3 regions of the Pseudomonas sp. KH_024_B2 genome follow, and region 1 is predicted to be linked to each of the others. Evidence: predicted binding sites of a transcription regulator. Region 1 holds the regulator's gene; each other region holds the start of a gene.
The links. Region 1 encodes FliA, which starts transcription of late flagellar genes. Its sites were predicted from a motif close to CTAAAGTTTNNNNNNNNNNNGCCGNTAA; they were not measured.
Positions count from the first base shown of each region.

Region 2: a site for FliA is predicted at 2,963-2,990, ahead of AC3I0A_RS25885 (methyl-accepting chemotaxis protein). Genes of this name have one in related genera too.
Region 3: a site for FliA is predicted at 1,276-1,303, ahead of motA (flagellar motor stator protein MotA). Genes of this name have one in related genera too.

Region 1 covers NZ_CM174502.1:4,104,991-4,109,829, reverse strand. Annotated here, with positions in the region: gene fleN (flagellar synthesis regulator FleN) at 52-882, shown strand; gene fliA (RNA polymerase sigma factor FliA) at 879-1,619, shown strand; gene AC3I0A_RS19080 (chemotaxis response regulator CheY) at 1,788-2,159, shown strand; gene AC3I0A_RS19075 (protein phosphatase CheZ) at 2,181-2,969, shown strand; gene AC3I0A_RS19070 (chemotaxis protein CheA) at 3,000-4,839, shown strand, end outside.
Region 2 covers NZ_CM174502.1:5,558,367-5,563,205, forward strand. Annotated here, with positions in the region: gene AC3I0A_RS25870 (penicillin acylase family protein) at 1-1,890, shown strand, start outside; gene AC3I0A_RS25875 (lipocalin family protein) at 1,923-2,492, opposite strand; gene bamE (outer membrane protein assembly factor BamE domain-containing protein) at 2,529-2,783, opposite strand; gene AC3I0A_RS25885 (methyl-accepting chemotaxis protein) at 3,066-4,839, shown strand, end outside.
Region 3 covers NZ_CM174502.1:519,859-524,697, reverse strand. Annotated here, with positions in the region: gene motB (flagellar motor protein MotB) at 1-353, opposite strand, end outside; gene motA (flagellar motor stator protein MotA) at 357-1,208, opposite strand; gene AC3I0A_RS02425 (HDOD domain-containing protein) at 1,373-2,911, shown strand; gene AC3I0A_RS02420 (rhodanese-like domain-containing protein) at 2,952-3,767, shown strand; gene asd (archaetidylserine decarboxylase) at 3,786-4,646, shown strand; gene AC3I0A_RS02410 (molecular chaperone) at 4,813-4,839, shown strand, end outside.

The DNA.
Region 1 (4,839 bases):
CGCAGCCAGTTATGTGGCCTCCGTCTAAGTAAGACAAGGTAAAAAACGAACATGGGTAGCATGCATCCCGTACAGGTGATCGCGGTGACCGGCGGCAAAGGTGGCGTCGGGAAGACTAACGTGTCAGTGAACTTGTCCCTGGCTCTAGCTGAGCTCGGCCGGCGCGTCATGCTGCTGGATGCCGATCTGGGGCTGGCGAACGTCGACGTTCTGTTGGGACTGACACCCAAACGCACTTTGGCCGATGTGGTCGAGGGGCGCTGTGAGCTGCGCGATGTGCTGCTGCAGGGACCCGGCGGAATTCGCATTGTCCCCGCGGCGTCCGGCACGCAGAGCATGGTGCATTTGAGTCCGGCGCAACATGCCGGGCTGATCCAGGCTTTCAGCGATATCGGCGACAACCTCGACGTGCTGGTGATCGACACCGCCGCCGGGATTGGCGAGTCGGTCGTCAGTTTCGTGCGCGCCGCCCAGGAAGTCCTGCTGGTGGTCTGCGACGAGCCGACCTCGATCACCGATGCCTACGCGCTGATCAAATTGCTCAATCGCGATTACGGCATGAACCGCTTCCGGGTGCTCGCCAACATGGCGCAGAGCCCGCAGGAAGGCCGCAATCTGTTCGCCAAGTTGACCAAGGTCACGGATCGCTTCCTGGACGTGGCCTTACAATACGTCGGTGCGGTTCCCTACGACGAGTGCGTGCGCAAGGCTGTGCAGAAACAGCGTGCGGTCTATGAAGCGTTCCCGCGCTCGAAGTGCTCGCTGGCGTTCAAGGCTATTGCCCAGAAGGTCGATACCTGGCCGCTACCTGCCAATCCTCGTGGGCATCTGGAATTTTTCGTCGAACGGCTGGTGCATCAGACAGCGGGTCCTGTTCTATGACAGCCAGCGGTTACAACCTTTACAAGACGTCGGCGCGTGACAGCCAGTACGAACTGATCGAGCGCTATGCGCCACTGGTCAAGCGTATTGCCTACCACTTGCTGGCGCGCCTGCCGGCCAGTGTTCAGGTCGAGGATCTGATCCAGGCCGGGATGATCGGCTTGCTGGAAGTGTCGACCAAATACGACGCCAGCAAGGGCGCGAGTTTCGAGACTTACGCGGGTATCCGCATTCGTGGCGCGATGCTCGATGAAGTGCGTAAAGGCGACTGGGCTCCACGTTCGGTCCACCGCAATACCCGGATGGTCAGTGACGCAATCCGCTCAATTGAAGCTAAAACCGGCCGTGACGCTAAAGATCATGAAGTTGCGGCCGAACTCCAATTGAGTCTCGATGATTATTACGGGATTTTGAACGACACCCTGGGTAGCCGCTTATTCAGTTTCGACGATCTGTTGCAGGACGGCGAGCATGAAGGGCTGCACGAGGATGGCGCGAGTGCTCATCTCGAGCCGTCGCGTGATCTGGAAGATGAACGTTTCCAGGCTGCGTTGGCGGACGCGATTGCCAATTTGCCGGAGCGTGAGCGACTGGTGTTGGCGCTGTACTACGACGAAGAGCTGAACCTCAAGGAAATCGGTGAGGTCCTGGGGGTCAGCGAATCGCGGGTCAGCCAGTTACACAGCCAGTGCGCGGCCCGTTTACGGGGGCGTTTGGGGGAGTGGCGAGCGCGCTGACAGGCAGTGTGGGGACACTGCGAACGAGGTTGGTACGGCATTTTGCTGCACCGGTCACGGCCCGTTGTAATCCATACAACCGTTGAGTGTTACGCCTAATTGATTGAATGGCGCGTTCAGGTGCTGCGCGCGTTTTAAGACTGCTTGGAGGTCGAATTGGACAAGAATATGAAAATCCTCATCGTTGATGACTTCTCAACGATGCGGCGGATCATAAAAAACCTGTTGCGTGACCTTGGGTTCACCAACACGGTCGAGGCGGATGACGGTACTACCGCGATTCCGGTCCTCAACAGCGGGAGCATCGACTTTCTGGTAACGGACTGGAACATGCCCGGCATGACCGGTATCGATCTACTGCGCCACGTGCGTGCCGATGAAAAGCTCAAGCACCTGCCGGTGCTGATGGTCACGGCCGAAGCCAAGCGCGAGCAAATCATCGAAGCCGCTCAGGCCGGTGTGAACGGCTATGTGGTCAAACCATTCACGGCTCAGGCGTTGAAAGACAAGATTGAAAAGATCTTCGAACGCATCGGTTGATGAGTCCGCCACGGGGGAGCTATGGAGCATAACGAAACTTCACAGGGCGATTTTGAATCGACCCTGAAAAAACATGCCCGCGAACTGGTCGACAGCCTTGAAAAAGGCCGGTTCGGCGATGCTGTGCAACTGATCCATGAGCTCAACCAGACTCGTGATCGCGGCCTGTACCTGGAAGTCGGCAAGCTCACCCGCGAACTGCATAGTGCAATCGTCAATTTTCAGATTGACCCGAATATGCCGCAAGCCGAGGAAGTTTCACAGATCACGGATGCCACTGAGCGCCTGTCCTATGTGGTCAGGCTGACCGAGGCTGCGGCCAACCGCACCATGGACCTGGTCGAGAACAGTACCCCGCTGGTCAACGGTCTGAGCAACGAGGCTCAGGCCTTGAGCGAGGACTGGGGGCGGTTCATGCGCCGCGAAGTCGGTGCGCAAGAGTTCCGCGAGCTGGCCCGGCGGGTAGAGGGTTTTCTGACCCGTAGCGAGCAACAGACTCGCGTCGTGTCGAGCAATCTCAACGACATCCTGCTGGCTCAGGATTACCAGGACCTCACGGGTCAGGTGATCAAGCGCGTGACGCAACTGGTCACGGAAGTCGAAAGCAATCTGCTCAAACTCGTGCTGATGGCCAGTCAGGTCGACCGGTTTGCGGGCATTGAACATGACCACGAATCGATCCTCGCAGAAAAAGATCCGCAAAAACATCTCTCTCAGGGTGAAGGTCCGCAGATTCATGCCGATAAAAGAGCAGACGTTGTGTCCGGTCAGGACGATGTGGACGATTTGCTATCCAGCCTTGGATTTTAGGTTTTTAGACCTGTTAGGAGCACACCCTTAATGAGCTTCGGCGCCGATGAAGAGATCCTTCAGGATTTCCTGGTTGAGGCCGGCGAGATTCTTGAGCAACTGTCCGAGCAACTGGTCGAGCTTGAAAGCCGGCCAGATGATGCAGACTTGCTCAACGCAATTTTTCGCGGTTTTCACACTGTAAAAGGGGGCGCCGGCTTCCTCCAGCTCAACGAGCTGGTGGAGTGCTGTCACATCGCCGAGAACGTCTTCGACATCCTGCGCAAGGGTGAGCGTCGCGTCGACTCGGAATTGATGGACGTGGTTCTGGAAGCGCTGGATGCGGTGAACGGCATGTTCACCGAAGTGCGCGAACGCAGCCCGATCACGGCTGCCACGCCTGAATTGCTGGCGGCTCTGGCCCGTCTGGCCGAGCCGCAAACCGAGGCTGCATCCGCTCCGGTTGCCGACATGGTCGAAGAACCGGCTGGCGAAAGCGAATCGGGCGACATCACCGATAACGAGTTCGAACAACTGCTGGACTCGCTGAACGCCGTCAAGGCACAGGCCGAGGCTCCGACGGCTGCTCTTCTACCTGCCAGCAATGCTGCGGCCAGTGATGAAATCACCGATGCCGAGTTCGAGTCGTTGCTCGATCAGCTGCACGGCAAAGGCCAGTTCGCCGTCGATGCGGTGGTCGCAGCACCCGCTGCACCAGCTGCTCCGAAAGCGGCAGGCGACAGCTCCGATATCACTGACGACGAATTCGAAGCGCTGCTCGATCAGTTGCACGGCAAGGGCAACTTTGCCGTTGATGCGCTGGAATCGGCCATTGCTTCGGCACCGGTCCCGGCTGCGCCAACCGCTGCAGCTGTCGGCAGCGATCTGATCTCCGATCACGAGTTCGAATCGCTGCTCGACGAATTGCACGGCAAGGGCAAGTTCACTGAAGTTGGCACCGCTACCGGCGCCAGCGCTTCGGTTGCGGCGCCGGTTGCCAAGGCTGTTGCACCGAAACCCGTCGCCAAAGCGCCCGAGCCTAGAGCCGAAGCACCGAAGCCTGCTGCAGCCGCTGCGACGGCTGCGGCCCGTGCCCCGGCCGCGCCACCTGCGGAAAAACCGGCCAGTGAAGCCGAGACCACCGTGCGGGTCGATACCGCGCGGCTGGACGAGATCATGAACATGGTCGGCGAATTGGTGCTGGTGCGTAACCGCTTGGTCCGTCTAGGCCTCAATAGCGGCGACGAAGCCATGTCCAAAGCCGTGTCGAACCTCGACGTGGTGACCGCCGACTTGCAGACCGCGGTGATGAAAACCCGGATGCAGCCGATCAAGAAAGTCTTCGGCCGCTTCCCGCGACTGGTTCGCGACCTGGCTCGTCAGTTGAAGAAAGAGATTGCCCTGGAGTTGGTCGGCGAAGAAACCGATCTCGACAAGAACCTCGTCGAGGCCCTGGCCGACCCGCTGGTCCACTTGGTACGCAACTCGGTCGACCACGGTATCGAAGAGCCGGCTGAGCGCGAAGCGATGGGCAAACCCCGCAGCGGCAAAGTAATTCTGTCCGCTGAACAGGAAGGCGACCACATCCTGCTGTCCATCTCCGATGACGGCAAGGGCATGGACGCCGATGTTCTGCGCGGTATCGCCGTGAAGAAAGGCCTGATGGACAAGGATGCGGCGGACCGTCTCAGCGAGACCGATTGCTTCAACCTGATCTTCGCTCCGGGGTTCTCGACCAAGACCGAGATTTCCGACGTCTCCGGGCGCGGCGTGGGCATGGACGTGGTGAAAACCAAGATCGCCCAGCTCAACGGCACCATCAATATCTACTCGACCAAGGGCAAGGGCTCGAAGATCGTCATCAAGGTCCCGCTGACCCTGGCGATCATGC
Region 2 (4,839 bases), 1.5 Mb from region 1:
GCCGGTTACATGGCCTACAGTTTTGCCGCGGCGTTTCGCACCGAACCCTTGCTGACCTATGTGCGCGATCAACTGGGTAATGACTACCTGAGTGTCTTTGACCTCGACTGGCAACCCAAGGGCGTACTGGCTTCGACCCCTGCCCTGGCCGCGGCCGACTGGAAAGACCTGAACGCCATCGCCCGCCTGAGCGAACAGGCACTGGCCGACAACGGCTTGCCGCAGTTCGAAGGCAGCAATGCCTGGGTGATTGCCGGCAACCGGACCAAAAGTGGCAAACCACTGCTGGCCGGCGATCCTCATGTACGGTTCTCCGCGCCTTCGGTGTGGTACGAAGCCCATCTGTCGGCGCCAGGATTCGAGCTGTACGGCTACTACCAGGCGCTGATGCCCTTCGCCTCCCTCGGTCACAACCTGGATTTCGGCTGGAGCGTGACCATGTTCCAGAATGACGATCTCGACCTGATCGCCGAGAAGGTCAACCCGGACAATCCCAATCAGGTCTGGTATCGCGACCAATGGGTCGACATGACCACCAGCGAACAGCAGATCACAGTAAAAGGCCAGGCTCCGGTCACGCTGGTCCTGCGCCAATCGCCCCACGGTCCTGTCGTCAATGACGTGCTTGGCGCCACTGCTGGCAAAACACCGATAGCCATGTGGTGGGGATTCCTCGAAACCCAAAACCCGATTCTCGAGGGCTTCTACCAGCTCAACCGCGCTAACACGCTGACCAAGGCCCGCAGCGCCGCGGCCAAGGTCCAGGCACCGGGATTGAATCTGGTGTGGGCCAACGCCAAGGGCGACATCGGTTGGTGGGCGGCGGCGCAACTGCCGAAACGCCCGGCCGGGGTAAATCCAGGCTTTATCCTCGACGGCAGCACCAGCCAGGCGGACAAGGATGGTTTCTATCCGTTCAGCGCCAACCCTCAGGAAGAGAACCCGGCGCGCGGTTACATTGTCTCGGCCAATTTCCAGCCACTCTCACCTACCGGAATGGAAATCCCCGGCTATTACAACCTGGCGGATCGCGGCCAGCAGTTGAACAAGCAGCTGAGCGACGCAGGCATCAAATGGGACCTGGATAACAGCCAGGCGCTGCAACTGGGCACCACTACCGCCTACGGTCCTCGTCTGCTGGCGCCGCTGTTGCCGGTGCTGCGGGAGGTGGTGAAAGACCCGGCGGAACTCAAACTGGTAGAGCAACTGACGCAGTGGAAAGGCGACTATCCGCTGGACTCCACCAGCGCCACGCTGTTCAACCAGTTTCTGTTCAACCTGACCGACGCCGCGTTTCACGACGAACTCGGCGACGGCTTCTTCGAGACCCTGCTCTCCACTCGAGTCATTGATGCAACATTGCCGCGTCTGGCTGCGTCCACCGATTCGCCGTGGTGGGATAACCGCGACACCCCTGGGAAGGAAAGTCGCGCCGACACCGTCAAGGCTGCATGGCAGGCCAGCATCGCCCACCTCAAGACCCTCCTCGGCGACGACTCGACTCAATGGCTGTGGGGCAAAGCGCATACCCTGACTCACGGCCATCCGCTGGGCCTGCAAAAGCCACTGGATCGAATTTTCAACGTCGGCCCGTTCGAGGCGCCCGGCACTCACGAAGTGCCGAACAACCTTTCGGCCAGGATCGGCCCCGCGCCGTGGCCGGTAACCTATGGTCCCTCGACCCGACGCATCATCGACTTCGCCGACCCCGCCCACAGCCTGACCATCAACCCGGTAGGACAAAGCGGCGTGCCGTTCGACAAGCACTTTGACGACCAGGCCGAGGCGTACATCGAAGGGATTTACCAGCAAGCGCACTTCAGCGACGAGGAAGTGGCGGCCAATACCCGCAGCACCTTGAAGCTGTTGCCGGCGAAGGTGGCTCAATAAGCAAACAGCACAAGATTGATCAAACCGCGTCGCTACTTCGAGGTCTTGGCCATCTTCGCATCCGATACTCGCCAGATCAGACGGTTAGTGTCATATCCCTGCTGACGCGCCCTGCTCAGCAGGTCCTCACGCTTCACCGCATTGACCTCAGGCGTACGAGACAATAGCCAGAGGTGACGTCGATTCGGGCTGCCGACGATGGCGGTCTTGTAGTCATCGCTGACGTACAGCACCCAATATTCGCCCTTGGAAATGCCCGGCAACAGCGTGGCAAACCAGTTATCGAATTTGACCCACAGCTTGTCGGTTCTGCCGGGAACCTGCGGCGTTGCCGTGCCTGTGGCCTCTTCCCATTGCCAATCCGGAGTCAGGCAACGGTTCAATACCGCCATATCGCCATCGTCCTCGAGGGTGTAATGGGCTTCGGATTGCGCGCAGTTGCGCTGGAAATGCATCGGCAGACGGGCCAACTCGTACCATGTCCCTTGGTAACGTTTGAGATTGACACTGTTGACGGTCTTGGGCGCCAACGGGTCATTGCCAGAGGTGGCGCAGCCGGCCAATATCAGGCTGGCCAAAAGAACTATTACGAACCGCATCATTATTCTTCTCCCGTGGGCGCGCGGCCCCGGTTTTTTTTACTTCAGGCCTTGCCCGGAAAACATCAGGACTTTGTCACCGGCGTACTGCACGCTGATAAAGCTGTTCTTGTTACCCCAGGTGCAGCTGGACATGCCCAGGGCACCGGAACAATCGGAAGGAGTACCCAAGAGTTTTTCAACTTCGGCCTTGGGCATGCCGGTCGAAATTTTCGAGTAGTTTTCCTGATTGACCTTGCTGCACGCAGCCAGCAGCACGCAGAACGACAACAAGGCAAGAGATCGCAGCGACATGGTGAAACTCCAGGGAAGAAGGGGGAAGGCATGGCTGCCAACCAGAAGCTTAGAAGAGAAAACCACCATCTGGTTCCCCAAGTCACTGGCTATTTCTTACCTGACATATCCCCATTCCCTCCTGAAATCAGCCACTTTCCTGCACCAAGAGGTATTTCGTCGACTTTCTCAAAAACTGCCTAATCTTTGGCGCTGGGAAGCCGACATAAAAGCAGCGCAAAGCCCCTCACTGTGGCAAATTGACGCCCCCTCGCTGACCAGCCACTTGCGGTAGTTCATTTAATGACCACAAACATGAAATTCAGTCACAAGATCCTGCTGGCAGCCGCTCTTGTAGTCGTCGTTGCATTCGCCTGCTTCATCCTGTTCAACGACTATCGACAGCGCCAGACCTTGCGCAGCAGCACCGAAACCTCGATGCAGGAACTCGGCAGCCTGACCACCCGCAACATCCACACCTGGCTGGAAAGCCGCATGCAATTGCTGCAATCGCTGGCCCAACAGATCGCCATCGACGGCAGCGCGCCCGACAATCTCAAGCGCAGCGTCGGCCTGCCGGCCTACACCGGCAATTTTCAGCTGAGCTACTTCGGCGGCCAGGACGGCGTGATGTTCTCGATCCCGGCCGGCAACCGCGCAGCAGATTACGACCCGCGCGCCCGCGGCTGGTACAAGGCGGCCAACAGCGCCCAGCAGACCATCGTCACCGAACCCTACATCGCAGCGTCGTCAGGCAAGCTGGTGATCACCGTCGCCACCCCGGTACAGCATCAGAATCAATTCATCGGCGTGGCAGGCGCGGACATCGATCTGTCCAGCGTCAGCGCGATCATCAACTCGCTGAATTTCGGCGGCCATGGTCATGCCTTTATCGTCAGCGCCGACGGCAAGATCCTGATCCACCCGGACAGCAAACTGGTGCTCAAGAGTCTGGCCGACGCTTATCCCGGCGGTGCACCTAAAGTCAGCCCGGGCATGAAGGAAGTTGAAGTCGACGGCAAGTCTCAGTTCATCTCCTTCACCCACGTCAACGGCGTGCCGTCGGCGGACTGGTATGTGGCGTTGGTGCTTGATCAGGACACCGCGTTCTCGATGCTCAGTGAATTCCGCACCTCGGCCATCATCGCCATGGCGATCGCCGTGGTGATTATCATCGTCCTGCTGGGCATGCTGATCCGCGTGCTGATGCAGCCCCTGCTGACCATGGGCCGCGCGATGCACGATATCGCCGAAGGTGAAGGCGACCTGACCAAGCGCCTGATCATTCATGGCCACGACGAATTCGGCTCGCTGGGCATGTCCTTCAACCGTTTCGTCGAGCGGATTCACACCTCGATTCGTGAAGTAGCATCGGCCACCGGCCAGGTCAACGAAGTGGCCTTGCGGGTAGTCAGCGCCTCCAACTCGTCGATGTTCAATTCTGACCAGCAAGCCTCGCGCACCAGCAGCGTCGCTGCGGCGATTAACCAGCTTGGCGCCGCCGCCCAGGAAATCGCCCAGAACGCCGCCCTCGCCTCGCAACATTCCAGCGACGCCCGCAGCCTGGCCGAAGACGGTCAGCAGGTGGTGGATAAAACCATCGCCGCCATGCAGCAGTTGTCGGCCAAGATCAGCGATTCATGCGGCAATATCGAGACGCTGAACAGCAACACGGTGAACATCGGGCAGATCCTCGAAGTGATCACCAGCATCTCGCAACAGACCAACCTGCTGGCGCTCAACGCAGCCATCGAGGCCGCCCGCGCCGGTGAAGCCGGACGTGGTTTTGCGGTGGTTGCCGACGAAGTACGCAACCTCGCCCACCGCACTCAGGATTCAGCGCAGCAAGTGCAAAAGATGATCGAGGAACTGCAGGTCGGCGCCCGCGAAGCGGTGATCACTATGACCGACAGTCAGCGCCAGAGCGAAAGCAGCGTCGGCATCGCCAACCAGGCCGGTGAACGCCTGGGCAGCGTGACCCAGCGCATCGGCGAGATCGACGGCATGAACCAATCGGTAGCCACTGCGACCGAGGAGCAGACGGCCGTGGTCGAATCGATCAACGTCGACATCACCG
Region 3 (4,839 bases), 2.3 Mb from region 1:
TGCTCGACCTGTTCGGCCATGCTTTCGACCTGATCGGTATCGACGGTGATCTTGTCGGGTTGCGGCTGAGACTTGACCTCGGGATTGATGGTCTTCTCCGGCGCCAGCTCCGGCGAGCCGCCCAGATCGATGATGTACGGCGTGCCGCTTTCGGAGAAGCCGATCGGGTCCTTGAAGTAACCGGCGATGGCGATCTTCTGTTCCGGAGTCGCGGTGGACAACAGCCACAGCACCAGGAAGAACGCCATCATCGCCGTCGCAAAGTCGGCGAAGGCGATTTTCCAGGCGCCCCCGTGATGCCCGCCGGCGATGCGCTTGACGCGCTTGATGATTATCGGCTGGTTATTTTCCATGACTTAGCGACCGCGAACCGCTTGTTCCAGCTCAGCGAAGCTAGGACGGTGCGCCGGGTACAGAACCTTGCGCCCGAACTCCACCGCCAGCGACGGCGGCATGCCGGAGGCCGAAGCCACCAGCGAGGCCTTGATAGCCTCGTAGACGTTCAGCTCTTCCTTGGCATCGTGAGCCAGGGAGTGGGCCAACGGGCCAAAGAAACCGTAGGCCGCGAGAATACCGAAGAAAGTGCCGACCAGCGCCGCGCCTACGTGCAGGCCGATGGACTTCTGATCACCGTCACCAAGGGAGGCCATGGTCACCACGATACCCAATACCGCCGCGACGATACCGAAGCCCGGCATGGCGTCGGCGATACCGTTGACCGCATGGGAAGGATGTTCCAGATCTTCTTTCAGACTGAACAGCTCCATGTCGAACAGACCTTCCAGCTCATGGGGAGCCATGTTGCCGGAGGACATGATGCGCAGGTAATCGCAGATGTACGCGGTCATGCGCTCATCTTTGATCACCGACGGGTACTTGGCGAAAATCGGGCTGGCGGCGGCGTCTTCGATGTCGCCTTCAATCGCCATCATGCCTTCGCGACGGCTCTTGTTAAGGATCTCGTAGATCAGGCCCAGCACATCCAGATAGTAGGTGTGATTAAAGCGCGAGCCGAACATCCCCAAGGATTTCTTGAAGACACGCATCGTCATGTGGCCGGGATTGGCCTGGAGGAACGCGCCGAGGGCCGCACCGCCGATGATCAACACCTCGAAAGGCTGAATCAGGGCAGCAATCTTGCCGTGGGAGAGCACGTATCCGCCGAGCACGCTCGCGAATACGACGATGATGCCGATAATTTTAGCCATAGGTAGAGAGTACTTACTGAGTCGGGTTCAAGGTCATATTCGGAAGATAAAAAAACTCTTCTTCTACTTATCGGCAAAACTGCGCCAGACTATAGGCCGTTAAGGCGAAAAGCCAGTTTGCCCCCTTCCGGGCGTGTAATTGTGAATGATGATCGCGCCCAACCATGGCTAATGAAACGACAGTCCCAAGTCCAAAACCCGGCACCCTCGAAGGCTGGATAAAGCTCCTCGACGCTGTTCCTTTGCCGGTGCCGCAAACCAGTCATGACCGGGTGTGCAAAGCCATCGCCGACAGCCGCAGCTCGATTCGCGATATCGCCGAGTTGATGCAAGACAGTCCCGCGCTGGCCCTCAGCGTGATTCGCGAAGCCAACCGGCACACCCACGGCAGCATGACCGAGCCAGCCGAGAACCTTGAGATCGCGATCAATCGCCTCGGTTTGAAGCGCACTGAAGAATTGCTCGCGCGCCTGCCGGCCTTGTCTCAGGAAGAAATCCCGGTGGCGTTACGGCAGTTGCAACTGATTAGCCAACACGCCACGCAGCAAGCCAACGGCCTGTTCGCCAGCCGCCTGGCGCGACTCTGGCAAGACATCCATTGGGGCAGCTTGCTGTTTCTTTCGCCGCTCTGGCCGCTGGCGCTGACGCATCCGCAGTTGCTGGCAGAGTGGGAGCTGCGGGTGATTCACAAGGGCGAGTCGGCGGGCAAGGTCGAACGGGAGCTGTTCGGCGTGCGCCTGCTGAAGCTGTGCCTGGCCCTCGTCGAAATCTGGCACTTGCCGATCTGGGTGCGGCAGGGTTACCAGCTGCTCCTCAACGAGCAACGGATACTGGTCAAGGTTCTGCATATCGCCCGTGACAGCGATCACCGCTTGCGTCAGCAACAGCGGCTGGACGCCGACCCGGCCTTGCGCCGCTGGCTGAATCAGCCGGCCAACACCGTGCTGCTGGCCAATGGTCTGGCACTGTCGGCGCAACACGCCTGGGACAGTCCGCACAGTCTGCGCTGGCAGTACCTGACCAGCCTTTATCTGCAAATGCCGCTGGATGAATTGCAGCAGCAATCTCACCAGCAAGCCGCGCAGAGTGCGCGCAACCATGCAATGCCCGACCTCTGGCACCCGGCCGAAGCGCTGCTCTGGCCCTGGACCACACGCCGCCTCCATAGCGGCCTGCTCCCGGCGGCACCACCCTCGGCCGAAGACCTGGTGACATGGCGCAAACACTGCGCAGAGTTGCTGGTAGAGCCGAGCCGCTTCACCAACGCCATGCACCTGACCACCTCTGCCCGTGACGCATTGGTGGCCTGCGGGATGCGCCGGACGATGCTGTTGATGGTCGACCGCAGCCAGAGCAGTCTGCGGGTCCATCAGATTGCCGGCCTGCCCAAGGAATCGGCCACGCTGAACCTGCAGATCAATCAAAGCACCGTGCTGCAACGCTTGCTGGCAAAACCGGCACAATTTCGCCTGACACCGGCCAATAACGCACAATTTTCGGCGCATTTGCCCAACAGCCTGCGCAGTCAATTCGGTGGCGAGCATCTACTGTTGCACTCACTGAGCAGCAACGGCCGGGTGGTGATGCTGGTAGTCGCCGACCAGGGCGGCGGCCCGTTCTCGGAAATCACCGTGCAGGCCTTCGGAAAAACCGCGCAGTGCATCGAAAAGGCCCTGAACAGCTTTACCAACCGCGGCAACTGACGCGCTACAATCCTCCCCTTTTGTGCTCTGGAGACCTCACATGTCTGACTTCTCTGGCTTGCCGCTGGTGATCGAACCCGGCGACCTGCTCGCCCGCCTCGACTCCCGCGAACTGATCCTGGTCGACCTGACCAGCAGCGCCCGCTACACCGAGGGACACATCCCCGGCGCACGCTTCGTCGACCCCAAACGGACTCAGCTTGGCCAGGCGCCCGCGCCGGGCCTGCTGCCGACACAGGCTGCTCTTGAAGCGTTGTTCGGCGAACTGGGACACAACCCCGATGCGGTCTATGTGGTCTATGACGACGAAGGCGGCGGTTGGGCCGGACGCTTTGTCTGGCTGCTGGATGTCATCGGCCACAGCCACTACCACTATGTCGACGGCGGCCTGCAGGCCTGGCTGACAGAAGGCTTGCCCATGTCGATCCAGGTCCCGGCAGCGGTCGGCGGCCCGGTCGCCCTGACCCTGCACGACGAACCCACTGCCACCCGCGAATACCTGCAAAGCCGTTTGGGCGCTGCCGATCTGGCGATCTGGGATGCGCGCGGGCCGCTGGAGTATTCCGGCGAAAAAGTGCTCGCGGCCAAAGGCGGGCATATCCCCGGCGCGGTCAATTTCGAATGGACGGCGGGCATGGATCGGACGCGCAACCTGCGCATCCGCACTGACATGCCGCAGATTCTCGAAAAACTCGGCATCACCAAAGACAAAGAAGTGATCACCCACTGCCAGACTCACCATCGCTCTGGCTTCACCTATCTGGTGGCCAAGGCGCTCGGTTATCCGCGAGTCAAAGGCTACGCCGGCTCCTGGGGCGAATGGGGCAACCACCCCGACACGCCTGTTGAGATTTAAGGTTTTTAAGGACAGTTAATGAAAAAGCGTTTGTTTATCCTCAGCCAGTACCTGCTACCCCATCACCTGCTTTCGCGGCTGGCCGGCTGCATTGCCGAATGCCGCGTGCGCTGGTTCAAGAATGCCCTCACCGCTTGGTTCGCCAAGCGTTATCAGGTGGACATGTCGCAAGCGCTGGTCGAAGACCTGACCGCTTACGAGCACTTCAACGCCTTCTTCACCCGCGCACTGAAAGACGGTGCACGGCCGCTGGATCAAACGCCGGGCGCGATTCTCAGCCCGGCGGACGGTGCGGTCAGCCAGCTCGGTCCGATCGAGCACGGCCGCGTCTTCCAGGCCAAAGGCCATAGCTTCAGCGTGCTGGAACTGCTGGGCGGTGATGCCGCTGCGGCTGCGTCGTTCATGGGCGGCGAATTCGCGACTATTTACCTGTCGCCAAAAGACTACCACCGCGTACACATGCCATTGGCCGGCACTCTGCGTGAAATGGTCTACATCCCGGGGCGGATTTTCTCGGTCAACCAGACCACCGCCGAAAACGTCCCCGAGCTGTTCGCCCGCAACGAGCGCGTGGCGTGCATTTTCGACACCGAGCGCGGGCCGATGGCCGTAGTGCTGGTGGGTGCGATGATTGTCGCTTCGATCGAAACAGTCTGGGCCGGACTGGTGACACCGCCCAAGCGCGAGCTGAAAACCGTGCGTTACGACGAAGCCGCGCGTGCACCGATTCATCTGGAAAAAGGCGCGGAACTGGGACGCTTCAAGCTCGGTTCTACCGCAGTCGTGTTGTTCGGGCCAGAGCAGGTGAAATGGGCTGAAGAACTGGTTGCCGGTTCGCCAGTGCAGATGGGCCAGGGCATGGGTTTGCCGAAAGCCTAAGCGCTTGTCCTGATTTTCCGCTCCTTCGCACCTGCGCGGGAGCGGAAAAGGCCGACGCGGTCGGCTCATATAGCTGCTAGAGTCTGGGCATTCACTGGCCAGTCTTGCTCCACGCCTGGCCAGCCAATCGGCATTGCCCAGTTCCCGGCCGGAGTATGTCAGTGATATGAATGAACCCAGTCCGTCTCTGTTG